Regions from separate parts of the Sphingomonas sp. M6A6_1c genome, predicted to be linked through region 1. Evidence: predicted binding sites of a transcription regulator. Region 1 holds the regulator's gene; each other region holds the start of a gene.
What was found. The regulator LexA, encoded in region 1, represses DNA repair genes until DNA is damaged. The targets are predictions, from matches to a motif close to GTTCCNCNCTTGTTCT.
Positions count from the first base shown of each region.

Region 2: the regulator LexA is predicted to act here: its motif matches at 2,567-2,582, upstream of uvrA (excinuclease ABC subunit UvrA).
Region 3: the regulator LexA is predicted to act here: its motif matches at 2,048-2,063, upstream of ACLBWH_RS07750 (ImuA family protein).

Region 1 is NZ_JBKEZO010000001.1:570,010-574,274, reverse strand. Features, by position in the region: gene ACLBWH_RS02585 (methyltransferase family protein) at 1-897, shown strand, start outside; gene lexA (transcriptional repressor LexA) at 1,329-2,018, opposite strand; gene ACLBWH_RS02575 (molybdopterin molybdotransferase MoeA) at 2,077-3,258, opposite strand; gene moaC (cyclic pyranopterin monophosphate synthase MoaC) at 3,263-3,730, opposite strand; gene trpC (indole-3-glycerol phosphate synthase TrpC) at 3,727-4,265, opposite strand, start outside.
Region 2 is NZ_JBKEZO010000007.1:91,424-95,688, reverse strand. Features, by position in the region: gene uvrA (excinuclease ABC subunit UvrA) at 1-2,559, opposite strand, end outside; gene ACLBWH_RS15775 (hypothetical protein) at 2,695-3,087, shown strand; gene ACLBWH_RS15770 (methyl-accepting chemotaxis protein) at 3,128-4,265, opposite strand, start outside.
Region 3 is NZ_JBKEZO010000003.1:364,262-368,526, reverse strand. Features, by position in the region: gene ACLBWH_RS07775 (ribonuclease) at 1-168, shown strand, start outside; gene ACLBWH_RS07770 (DNA gyrase inhibitor YacG) at 165-338, shown strand; tRNA gene ACLBWH_RS07765 (tRNA-Phe) at 379-454, shown strand; gene ACLBWH_RS07760 (SOS response-associated peptidase family protein) at 1,000-1,626, opposite strand; gene ACLBWH_RS07755 (hypothetical protein) at 1,639-2,016, opposite strand; gene ACLBWH_RS07750 (ImuA family protein) at 2,153-2,854, shown strand; gene ACLBWH_RS07745 (Y-family DNA polymerase) at 2,772-4,265, shown strand, end outside.

The sequences.
Region 1 (4,265 bases):
GCCATGTGGTGTTTCGGCTGGGTCATGCCGATCGTCGCGATCCTCGCCGTGCCGTATGTGCTCTGGATCGACCGATATCTCGTCGAGCCGCGTGACGGCGCCTGGCACCTCGGCGCGTGGCTGACCGGCCAGCCCGGCGTCGTACCCGAGGCGATCTACGGCCATCTCCGCGCCTGGACGGTCAAGGCGTTCTTCCTCGCCTTCATGCTCGCGGTGCTCCCCGGCAATTGGGCGGGCTTCATCCACATCGACCGGGCGAGCCTCCGCGATCCCGTCGCGCTGGTGCAATGGCTGATCGGGCTGATGTTCGTCATCGACGTCAGCTTCGCCACCGTCGGCTATGTCCTGACGCTGCGCCCGCTCGACGCGCACATCCGCAGCGCCAACCCCTATGCCGCCGCATGGACCGCCGCGCTGATCTGCTATCCGCCGTTCATCCTGATGGAGTCGGGCGGCCCTCTCGACTATCATCCGGGGACGCAGGACTGGACATTCTGGCTCGCCGGCCATCCGACCGTGTCGGCGATATGGGGTGCGATCCTCGCGCTGCTGACCGCGGTTTACGCCTGGGCGACGGTCGCGTTCGGGCCGCGCTTCTCCAACCTGACCCACCGCGGCATCCTGACGCACGGGCCTTACGCGTGGTCGCGCCATCCGGCCTATCTGTCGAAGAACCTGTTCTGGTGGCTGTCGACCCTGCCGATCCTCACCACCGGCAGCCTGATCGACGCGGTGCGCGCCACCGCATTGATGGGCGTGGTCACCGGCATCTATTATTGGCGCGCCCGCACCGAGGAACGCCACCTCGGCCTCGATCCGGTCTACCGCGCCTATAGCGACTGGATGACCCGCCACGGCGCCGTACCGCGCTTCGGCCGCTGGCTGGTCGGGCGCTAGGTCGGATCGATAGCCAGCCTTAGAATTCCTCCCCCGCAAGGGGGAGGTGGCATGCCGGAGGCATGACGGAGGGGAGGACACGCAACAAGAGTGGTCGCTTACCTCCCCCTCCGTCACGGCTTCGCCGCGCCACAGTGCCGGGTCGGTCATGCCCCCGGCATGACCTTGAACGGCCGGGGGCCGTTCAACCCGGCACTCCCTGGCGGGGGAGGACTTGGCATCGTCCACGAGTTGAATGTCGATCGGCCTTAGGTCCAGCAGAGTGACAGCCGGAACTGCGCGCAACCCTGGGCTCCTGCTTTCGCAAGAGCACTGGGACGACTTTCGCAGAGGTCTCGGTCGAGCCCGGGGTGACGGAAAGGGGGTAATGCTTCGGTGCAGCCGATGGATACAGGAGGGCACGTCCGCAAGGCGTTCGCCCCCCGTCCGGCTCAATCGTAGCGGCGCAGGATGCCCGACAATTTGCCCTGTACGCGAACGTGCGACGGCACGTAGCGCTGCGGTTCGTAGGCGCGGTTGGCCGGGTCGAGCCGGACCATCGCGCCCTCGCGACGGAAATATTTGAGCGTCGCCTCGCTGTCGTCGATCAGCGCGACGACGATCTCGCCGTCGCGGGCGACCTCGGTCCGCCGGATCAGCGCGTAATCGCCGTCGAGGATGCCCGCCTCGACCATCGAATCGCCAGATACTTCCAGCGCATAATGTTCGCCCGAGCCGAGCAGGGCGGCGGGCACCGCGAGCATCGAGCTCCCCTCGAACGCCTCGATCGGGACACCGGCGGCGATGCGGCCGTGCAGCGGGATCTCGATGACGTCGTTCGCCGGCGTCGCCGCGGCGCGGACGTTGCCGGTCTTCGCGGGGGCCGGGGCGGGCGCGGGCGTCGCCGGTGCAGGCTTGCGCTCCGAGCGTTCCGGCATGCGCAGCACTTCGAGCGCGCGGGCGCGGTTGGGCAGGCGGCGGATGAAATGCCGTTCCTCGAGCGCGCTGATCAGGCGGTGCACGCCCGATTTGGATTTGAGGTCGAGCGCTTCCTTCATCTCCTCGAACGAAGGCGAGATGCCGGTTTCTTCCAACCGGTCGTTGATGAAGCAAACGAGCTCGTGTTGCTTGCGCGTGAGCATGAGCGGACCTTCCCCGTCGGAACAGACGCGGAACTTCTAGGGAACAGGATGGCGCCCGTCAAGCGATGACGAGGATTTCTGCCGAGTCGCCCGCGCTGGCGGCGGGTGCGTCGATCGGCCGCACGATCAGGCAGTGCGAGCGGGCGAGCGTGAGCAGCATCGAACTGTCCTGAATGGTCGAGGCATAGGCCCGGCCATCGCGCAGCTCGGCGCGCAGATAGTCGGTGCGCGGACCGTTCGCGGGCAGGTCTTCGCCGAGGATCGTCATCGTCGTGCGCGGCAGCGGGTCGGCGGCGCCGGCCAGATGCGCGATCAGCGGTTTGACGAACAGCAAGGCGGTGACGAAGGCCGACACCGGATTGCCGGGCAGGCCGAGCAGGATGGTGTCGGCGAGCCGCCCCGCCATCATCGGCTTGCCGGGACGCAGCGCGATCCGCCAGAAATCGATCGCGCCACCGGCGGCTTCGAGCGCCGGGCGGACGAGATCGTGGTCGCCGACCGAGGCACCGCCGGTGGTGACGAGCAGGTCGGCGTCGACGCCGGCGAAGACGTCGCGCAGCGTGCCGAGATCGTCGGGCAGGATGCCGAGGTCGACGAGATCGATCGGCAGGTCGGCGAGCAGCGCCGCCAGCATCGCGCGGTTCGATTCGGGCAGCGCGTCGGGGGTGTTCCCCTGACCGGGCTCGACGAGTTCGTCGCCTGTGGCGCAGATCGCGACCCGCACGCGGCGATGGACGGCAATCATCGCCACCCCGCCGGTCGCCGCGACCGCGATCCGCGCCGGCGTGAGCCGCTCGCCCTGCGCGATCAGCCGGTCGCCGGTCGTGAAGTCGAGGCCGCGGCGGCGGGTGTTGCGGCCCAGTCTCGGCGGACCTTCGCCGGTCAGCCGGATCGTCGTGCCGTCGGCGGCGACTTCCTCCTGGATCATCACCGTATCGGCGCCCGCGGGCATCGCCGCGCCGGTGAAGATGCGGACCGTCTCGCCCGGACCGACCGGGCCTGCGAAGGGACGGCCGGCGGCGCTTTCGCCGATCAGCCTCCAGGGTCCGGGGAGGTCGGCGAAGCGGATCGCATAGCCGTCCATCGCCGACAGATCGGTCGCCGGCTGCGTCCGGTGGGCGGCGACGTCGGCGGCGGCCCAGCGTCCGTGGGCCTGGCCGAGTGGTACGTCCTCGACGGCGACCGGGGCCGCCGAGGCGAACAGGCGGGCTTGCGCCTCGGCGATCGGCAGCAAGGCCATGGCGTCAGGCGCGCCAGTCGCCGGACTTGCCGCCGGCCTTTTCGAGCAGGCGGATGCCCGAGATCGTCATACCGCGGTCCATCGCTTTCGCCATGTCGTAGATGGTCAGCAGCGCGACCGAGACGGCGGTGAGCGCCTCCATCTCGACGCCGGTCTTGCCGTCCGTCTTGGCAAGCGCGGTGGCGGTGATGCCGGTGTCGTCCAGCTCCAGATCGACCGTGACGCGGGTGAGGGGAAGGGGGTGGCAGAGCGGGATCAGCTCGGCGGTCTTCTTCGCCGCCATGATGCCGGCGACGCGGGCGACGGCGAGCACGTCGCCCTTCTTCGCCGCACCGTCGCGGATCGCGGCGAGCGCATCGGGCGCGACCGCGATACGGCCGGTGGCGACGGCGTGGCGGCTGGTCACCGCCTTGTCGCCGACATCGACCATATGCGCCGCGCCATCGGCGTCGAGGTGGGTCAGGCGGGTCAACCGATCATCGCCCGCGTCGCCGCCTCGACATCGTCGGCGCGCATCAGCGCCTCGCCGATCAGGAAGCAGCGCACGCCATGTTCGGCCATCGCATCGAGGTCGGCAGGCGTTTCCAGCCCGCTCTCGGCGACAAAGGTGCAGCCCTTGGGCGCCTTGTCGACCAGTTCGTAGGTGCGGGCGAAATCGACCGAGAAATCGCGCAGGTCGCGGTTGTTGACGCCGATCAGCCGCGACTTGAGCTTGAGCGCGCGGTCGAGCTCGTGCGCGTCGTGGACCTCGACCAGCACGTCCATGCCGCAGTCGAGCGCCGAGCCCTCGATTTCCGCCATCTGATTGTCGTCGAGCGCGGCGACGATGATGAGGATCGCATCGGCGCCGATCGAGCGGCTCTCGGTCGCCTGCCACGGATCGACCATGAAGTCCTTGCGGATCACCGGCAGCTCGCAGGCGGCGCGCGCGGCGATGAGATACTCGTCCGAACCCTGGAACCATTGTTCGTCGGTGAGCACCGAGAGGCAGGCGGCCCCGCCGGCCT
Region 2 (4,265 bases), on a different contig from region 1:
CTGCGCCTCGCCGCCCGACAGCGTCGTCGCCTGCTGGCCGACCTTGACGTAGCCGAGGCCGACCTCGACCAGCATCTCCATCTTGTCGCGGATCGGCGGCACCGCCTTGAAGAATTCGGCGGCATCCTCGACCGTCATGTCGAGCACGTCGGCGATGCTCTTGCCCTTGAACTTCACCTCCAGCGTCTCGCGATTGTAGCGCGCGCCGTGGCAGACGTCGCAGGTGACGTAGACGTCGGGGAGGAAGTGCATCTCGATCTTGAGCACGCCGTCGCCCTGGCACGCCTCGCAGCGGCCGCCCTTGACGTTGAAGCTGAACCGGCCGGGCTTGTAGCCGCGCGCCTGGCTCTCGGGCAGGCCGGCGAACCAGTCGCGAATCTGCGTGAAGCTGCCCGTGTACGTCGCCGGGTTCGAGCGCGGGGTGCGGCCGATCGGCGACTGATCGATGTCGATCACCTTGTCGAGATGCTGGAGGCCGCTGACCTTGTCGTGCTTGCCGGCGAGGATACGCGCGCCGTTGAGCGCGCGCGCCGCGGCGGCATAGAGCGTGTCGATCGTGAAGCTCGACTTGCCCGAGCCCGACACGCCGGTGATGCAGGTGAAGGTGCCGAGCGGGATGCTCGCGGTGACGCCGGTGAGGTTGTTGGCGCGCGCATTGTGGACGGTGAGCTGCTTGCCGTTGCCCTTGCGGCGCTTGGCCGGCACGGGGACCTGGCGGGTGCCGTTGAGATAGTCGGCGGTGATGCTCGTCTTGCTCTTGAGGATCTGCTTGAGCGTGCCCTGCGCGACGATCTGGCCGCCGTGGACGCCGGCGCCCGGCCCCATGTCGATGACGTAATCGGCGGTGCGGATGGCGTCCTCGTCGTGCTCGACCACCAGCACGGTGTTGCCGAGGTCGCGCAGGCGGCGCAGCGTCGCGAGCAGCATGTCGTTGTCGCGCTGGTGCAGGCCGATCGAGGGTTCGTCGAGCACGTAGAGCACGCCCGACAGGCCGCTGCCGATCTGGCTGGCGAGGCGGATGCGCTGGCTCTCGCCGCCCGACAGCGTGCCGCTGGTGCGATCGAGGTTGAGATAGTCGAGGCCGACGTTGTTGAGGAAGCCCAGGCGCTCGACGATCTCCTTCAGGATACGCTCGGCGATCGCGCGCTGCTGGTCGCCGAGATGGCTGGGCAGATCGGTGAAGAAGGCGAGCGCGTCGACCACCGAAAGATGCGTGGCATAGGCGATGTCGCGCATCGCGATCTTGACCGCCAGCGCCTCCGGCTTGAGGCGCGCGCCGTGGCACACCTCGCACGGGCGCGAGCTCTGGTATTTGGACAATTCCTCGCGCATCCACGCGCTCTCGGTCTGGAGCAGGCGGCGGTTGAGGTTGCCGACGACGCCCTCGAACGGCTTCTTGACGTCATAGGCCTTCTTGCCGTCGACGAAGGTCAGCGTGACGGGCTTGCCCTTGCTGCCGTGCAGGATCAGCGCGTGGATCGCCTCGGGCAGATCGGCCCAGGGCGTGTCGAGGCTGAAGTCGAATTCGCGCGCGAGGCTGCCGAGCACCTGCATGTAATAAGGGCTGGGCGGGTTGGACTTGGCCCAGGGGACGACCGCGCCCTTCTTGATGCTGAGCCCGTGATTGGGGACGACGAGATCCTCGTCGAACAGCAGTTTCTCGCCGAGGCCGTCACAGGCCGGGCAGGCGCCCTGCGGCGCGTTGAACGAGAACAGCCGCGGCTCGATCTCGGCGATGGTGAAGCCGCTGATCGGGCAGGCGAACTTTTCCGAGAAGACGATGCGGCCGGCGGGCGCGTTGTCGCCGAGCACTTCCGATTTCGGCGTATGCGCTTCGACGGGATCGGCGGGATCGACGTAGGCAAGGCCGTCGGCGAGCTTCAGCGCGGTCTCGAAACTCTCGGCGAGGCGGGTGGCGATGTCGCCGCCGACGACGAGGCGGTCGACGACGACCTCGATGTCGTGCTTGAACTTCTTGTCGAGCGCGGGCGCTTCGTCGATCTCATGGATCTCGCCGTCGACGCGGACGCGGGTGAAGCCCGCCTTCTGCCATTCGGCCAGCTCCTTGCGATATTCGCCCTTGCGGCCGCGGACGACGGGGGCGAGCAGATAGAGGCGCGTGCCCTCGGGCAATGCGAGGACGCGGTCGACCATCTGGCTGACGGTCTGCGCGGCGATCGGCTCGCCGGTCGCGGGGCTGTAGGGAACGCCGACGCGCGCCCACAGCAGGCGCATGTAATCGTAGATCTCGGTGACGGTCGCCACGGTCGAGCGCGGGTTGCGGCTGGTCGTCTTCTGCTCGATCGAGATCGCCGGGCTGAGGCCCTCGATATGATCGACGTCGGGCTTCTGCATCAGTTCGAGGAACTGGCGCGCATAGGCCGAGAGCGACTCGACGTAACGGCGCTGGCCCTCGGCATAGATGGTGTCGAAGGCGAGGCTCGACTTGCCCGAACCCGACAGGCCGGTGATCACCGTCAGCGTATCGCGGGGGATGTCGACGTCGACGTCCTTGAGGTTGTGCTCGCGCGCGCCGCGGACGGTGATTTTGGTCAGCATGTGGCGGGTTCTACTTCTGTTCTGTTCGGGAGGCTAGAGCGAGAAGTAGGAACGCGCGGGAGGCTTCGCCAGCACCACGTTGAAACGCGCATCGCGTGTCTTATCTCGGCGATACACAGACGAGAGAGGCCGCGCATGGGCAAGAAGACGAAGAAGGCGAAGCTCCCCAAGGAGGTGCTCGGCATCCGATTGCCCAAGGAGCTGCGCGAGGCGGGCGGCGCGTTGCTGGAGCGGGCGAACAGTCCGCAGGGGCGCGAGATGCTCGCGGCGGGGCTGACGATGGCGGCGGCCGCGGCGACCGCGGCGGTGGCGAAGGGCCGGACGAAGCGCGAGGCGGCCGCGGACCGGCCGGTGCCCCCGACGCCGCCGACGCCGCCCACCGCGGCGTCGACGCCGGGCGAGACGCCGGAGCCGCCCAAGCCGCCACAGGGCACGCAGACGCACCCCGATCCGCAGGTGATCGCCGAGGCGGTCGGCCAGGCGGCGGAGGCACTGCTCGGGCGGTTGTTCGGGGGGAAGAAGGGGTAGGGAGGCGTCGCCGCCGCGACGCTTCCGGTAAGGATCGGGGTTAGGACAACCGCTGCTTGAGGGCGGTGACCATGGCGCGTTGCGGCCATACCACCCGCGCCGGCCGATCGTTGTCCGCGTGCATGTCGTTGGCCGGTTCCCATTCGGCGAAGCGGAATTGTTCGATCTGCCCGGTCATCATCTGCGTTTCGCTGACCAGCTTGCGCGCGGCGGCGGTCTCTTCCTCGGCGACCGCGGCATTCTGCTGGGTGACGTTGTCGAGTTCGGCGACCGCGGCGGTGATCTGTTGCAATGCCAGCGACTGCTGTTCGACATTCTCCGCGATCCCCGCGGTCAGCGTCGCGACGCTGCCGACGCGGTCGATCATCCGGCCGAGCGCGACCTCGACATGGCCGACCGACCGGACGCCCAGCCCGATCTGCTCGGCCGAGCGGCCGATCCGCTTCTTGACGTCGCTCGCCGCCTCCGCCGACCGTCCGGCGAGCGCCCGCACCTCCTGCGCGACGACCGCGAAGCCCTTGCCCGCCTCGCCGGCGCGTGCCGCCTCGACGCCGGCGTTGAGCGCCAGCAGATTGGTCTGGAAGGCGATGCGATCGATCACGAGGAGGATTTCGGCGATCTCGTTGGACGTCTGCTCGAGACGGCCGATCGCGGTGATGGCGTCCTTGAGCAGGACGCCGGAATGTTCGGCATCCTGATGCGCCTCGCCGACCACGCGGCGCACCTCGACCGCGCTGTTGGCGGATTCGGAGAGCGCGCCGCTGAGCTGCTGGAGGGCGCCGGCGGTTTCTTCCAGGCTGGCCGCCTGCCGCTCGGTCCGTTCCGAGAGGTTGCCGGAGGATTGCATCAATTCCTCCGCGCCGGCGGCGATGTCCTTGGCGCTGATCCGCACCGAGGCGAGCGCGTTGCCCAAGGCGTCGACCGCGTGATTGAAATCGCTCTTGAGCTTCGAGAATTCGCCGATCAGCGCGGCCTCGATACGCGTGGTGAGATCGCCGCCCGCGAGTTTGTGCAGCGAACTGCCGATGTTGCGGACGATCAGCCTGGCCTGTTCGCGGCGGATCATCTCGGTCAGCGCGCCGACCGCGACGGCGAGCAGGCTGAGGAAGATCACGGCGACGAGCAGCATGCGGTTCGCCGCGCGCTGCGCCACCGCGGCGGTGTGGCGCAATGCGGCG
Region 3 (4,265 bases), on a different contig from region 1:
GGCACCGCCGCGCGCGCCACGTTGCGCCGCCTGGAGCGCGAACCGCCGGGCAGCCCGCTTCACCACCGCCTGCCGCCCGCGGTACACGCGCGACTGACCAGCCGCCCCGAATGGCTGGCGGAGCTTGCCCGCCGCACCGGCGTCACCCATCGACTGGACTGCGCATGACCGAAAAGAGCTGCCCGATCTGCGGCAAACCGGCGACGCCGGACCACACGCCCTTCTGCTCGCGCGGCTGCCGCGACCGCGATCTGCTGCAATGGCTCGGCGAGGGATATCGCCTTCCGGTGAAGGACGAAGAGAAAGACGGGGTAGACAGCATCGATTCCGCTGACTAAAGGCCGCGCTCCGATCGCGAGCATCCTCGCTTTCCACCCTGCCCGGGTAGCTCAGTTGGTAGAGCATGCGACTGAAAATCGCAGTGTCGGCGGTTCGAATCCGTCCCCGGGCACCACTTCCCCGCCCGTCGCGGGATCAAGCCATCTCCTGTCGTTTCGCCCATAAGAGGTGCGTTGCGCCCTTATAAGCAGTAATTTTCGCGTTCGCCTCGTGAAGCGGCGGTGGCTGCCGATCATTACGAGATCATCCCTTATGGGAGTAGACAGCTCGACCCTTACACGGGGCAGAGGTAAGCGTGAGCGCAAGCTATGATGGTACGCGGCGGCCGCCTCGACCCATCAGCCGATGGGATGCAGGAGACGACATTGAGTCTTCGTTTTGCGGTCCCACCTTCAAGCATCCGTTCATGCTCGGTAGACGGTCAGACAGCGATGGTGGATTTGGCGAGAAGTGGCAAATCCGGAGCCCGGCGACACGTGCCTCGGGTTTGGTCGGGATGATCGGCACCGAGGCTGGCCATTTTGCCGCACGGCCGCCGAGCTTCCAGCGCAGCATATCGGAGAGTCCGCGATCGGTGCTTGCCTAACCGCGATTGAAGAAGCGGATGCCGTCGAAATGATCGCTCGGCTGGCCGTCGTAATAGCGATTGCGAGCCATCAGTCAGGCGACCCGCATCATCTGCGAGGGGTAGGCGGTGAGCAGCTTCACCGCCTCTTCGATCGGCGCGGTCAGCCATCGCTCCTGATCCTCGGCGAGCAGGATCACCGGCATCGCCTTGGGGTGTTTGGGCGCGACGAGCGGATTGGGCTCGGTGGTGCAGAAGGCATAGACGCGGTCGTGGTCGGCATCGACCTTCCACAGGCCGGCGAAGCACGGCACCGGTTGGTCCTCGACGGTGAACCACCAGTTGGTATCGCCCGGCCCCTGCCGGTCGGACACAGCCTTGGGTTCGGCGAAGCGGGTGAATGGCACGAGGCAGCGATGCTCGGTCCGCAGCAGCCAGGGCTTCCAAAGGTTACTGTGCAGATTGCGGGCGTTGGTCCACCAGTCGTAGAGGAACGGCCGTTCCCCCTCGCGCGCGGCACGCTTGCGGGGTTTTCGCGTCGGAAACCCCCAGCGCATCGTGCTCAGCACGCGCCGGCCATCCTCGTAGCGCACGACATAGCCGGGCTTGCCGGGGGCGGCATAATCCCTCTCGATCCCCAGCACATTGGCCGCGTCGTCGACCGCGGCGAGCGCATCGAAATAGCCGCGCGGATCGACCTTCAAGTTATAGAGATTGCACATCTTCGTATTCGATCACGAGCGATGGCGCGAGACAAGCTTCTTCCACGTAGCCTCGTCCGGATACGGCAGCGGCGCGCCGGTCGGAGGTTCGCGACCGACCGTGAGATGCGGTCGCGCCGTTGCTTTCTGCTCACGGCAGCCGGCGCAGAACAGGCGGGCTGCCACGGCAGGCAGGCCATCGTCCCAGCCGCGGCGGTTGAACAACCACCACAGGCATACTGCATCCAGCACCCGGACATGACCGCAGCGCGGGCAGGTCAGACGCAACGTCCGCTTGTACAGCGCGCATTGCTCGAGCGTGCGCAGGCGGCGCCCGACATGGTCGTAGTCGGCGCGCGCCGCCCCCGTCGTAGCTGCCGGCCCGGCAGCGTCGATCCCGTTTCGGTTCACCGAATCTCTCCCGTAACGCCTTGACCCTTCGTCAACAATTCTGGAACATATAGCGAACATATGAGTCGCTACAGCCATGTCCGCTAACCCCCAACCCGATGAGGCCCTGGCCCGCTTGCGCGAGGAGCTGGGTGCCGTGCGCGGGCCGAAGCTGGCGGTTCTGCCCTTCGACATCGATGCGATCGACAGGCGACTCGCCGAGGGCGGACTCGTGCTGGGCGGCCTGCACGAGGTGTCGCCGGCGACGCCGACGCTCAGCGACGATGCCGCGGCGACGCTGTTTTCGGTCGGCATCGCTGCCCGCGCTGCGGCGCAGTCCGGCAAGCGCGTGCTCTGGGCGCTGACCCGCTTCGACCTCTACGCCCCCGGTCTGGAGCAGGCCGGGCTCGACCCGGCGACGTTGCTGTTCGTCGAGGCGCGCGACGACAAACAAGTGCTCGCCGTCATGGAAGACGGCCTGCGCCACGGCGGGCTCGCCGCAGTCGTCGGCGAGGTCAAGCGGGCCGATATGGTCGCGACGCGGCGGCTGCAGCTTGCTGCGATGAGCGGCCACGCCCCGGCGCTGCTTGCGCGCCGCTGGCGCAAGGCTGGCGTCGAGCCCTTGTCCGACCTGTCTGCGGCGATGACGCGCTGGCGGATCGCCTGCGCGCCCTCCGAGCGGCTGCCGGCACCCGGCGTCGGCCGGGCACGTTGGACCGTCGACCTCGCGCGCCAGCGCGGTGGTCCTCCCTTCACCCTGCAACTGGAGGCATGCGATGACACGGGTCGCCTCGCTCTACCTGCCGCACCTCGCCATCGAGCGACTGCGCCGGCTCGAGCGACCGCGCGCGCTGCCTGAACCGCAGCCTGCGCCATCGCTGCCGGTCGACGACGACCCCGGTGCCTGTTCGGTGCCGCGGGGCGGCGGCTGGCGTCCGGGCGCGCGCTGGGCGCGCGACGACGGCGCACGTGCGGCGATCGAGGAGCAGGCTGCGGCACTACCGCGTCACCAGCAGCCGACGATGCGCGAACTCGGCCGGCGCTCCGAGGCGGCGGATCATCCGTTCAAGCGACCGGTGTCGGCAGGAAGCACGCGCATGGCCCTGCCAGTGGCCGTGCCGGTCGCGCACGCGGTGCCGCTGGTCCTCGCCGAGCAGGCCGGTCAACGCCACGTCATCACCGCCGCGTGCCCAGCCGCGCTTTCGCTCGGCCTGATACCCGGCATGGCGGTGACGCAGGCGCGCGCGCTGGTGGCAGAGCTCGACGTGCGTGCCGCCGATCCCGCCGCCGATCGCGCGGTGCTCGACAGCCTCGCGCTGCATGCGGTGCGGCATTGGACACCCACCGCCGCGGCAAGTGGCGCGGACGGGCTGTGGATCGAGCTGACCGGTACGGCGCACCTTCATGGCGGCGAGGCGCGCTTCTGCCGGCGGCTGGTCCGCTTCTGCCGCCGCTTCGGCTATACCGCACGCGTCGCGGTGGCGGGAACGCCGGGCGCCGCGCACGCGCTCGCACGGTTCGGGCGTGACGCGACCAGCATTATTCCGGACGGCGGCGAGGCGCAGGCGCTCGCCGGCCTGCCGCCCGCCGCGCTGCGGCTGACGCCCGAGGCGCTGACCGCCGCGGCGCGGTTCGGGCTCGACCGGATCGCCGATCTGCTGCCGCTGCCGCGCGGCCCCCTCGCGCGTCGGCTGGGGCTCGTGAGCGTGCGCCGTCTCGACGAGGCGCTCGGCCGGGTGGCGGAACCGATCGTGCCGGTCGTGCCGGGGGAGACGCCGCTGGCGCGCCGCCGCCTGCTCGAGCCGATCGGCACCGCCGAGGCGATCGAACACGTCATCCGCGATCTTCTCGCCGAAATGATCGGGCTGCTGCAGGAGCGCGGCGCCGGCGCCCGCACGTTGCTGCTCGTCATCGAGCGGATCGACGGCAGCGAGCAGCGGCTCGCCATCGGCACGTCGCGACCGACGCGCGACGCGGGCCATCTCGCCCGCCTCTTCCACCTCAGGATCGAGACGATCAATCCGGGCGACGGGATCGAGACGATGCGGCTCGCCGCCACCCGTACCGATCCGCTTGGCGCGACCGCGCTCGCCGCCAGCCTAGCTGGCGACGATGCGCCGCCGGATGTCGCGACGCTGGTAGACCAGATCGCCGGCCGCGTGGGTGATGCGGCTCTGTTTACCGCAGCGCCGTTAGAGAGCGACGTGCCCGAGCGCGCCGTCCGTCGCACCGCGCCGCTCGCCGCCCCGACCGGCTGGCCCGCGTGGCGG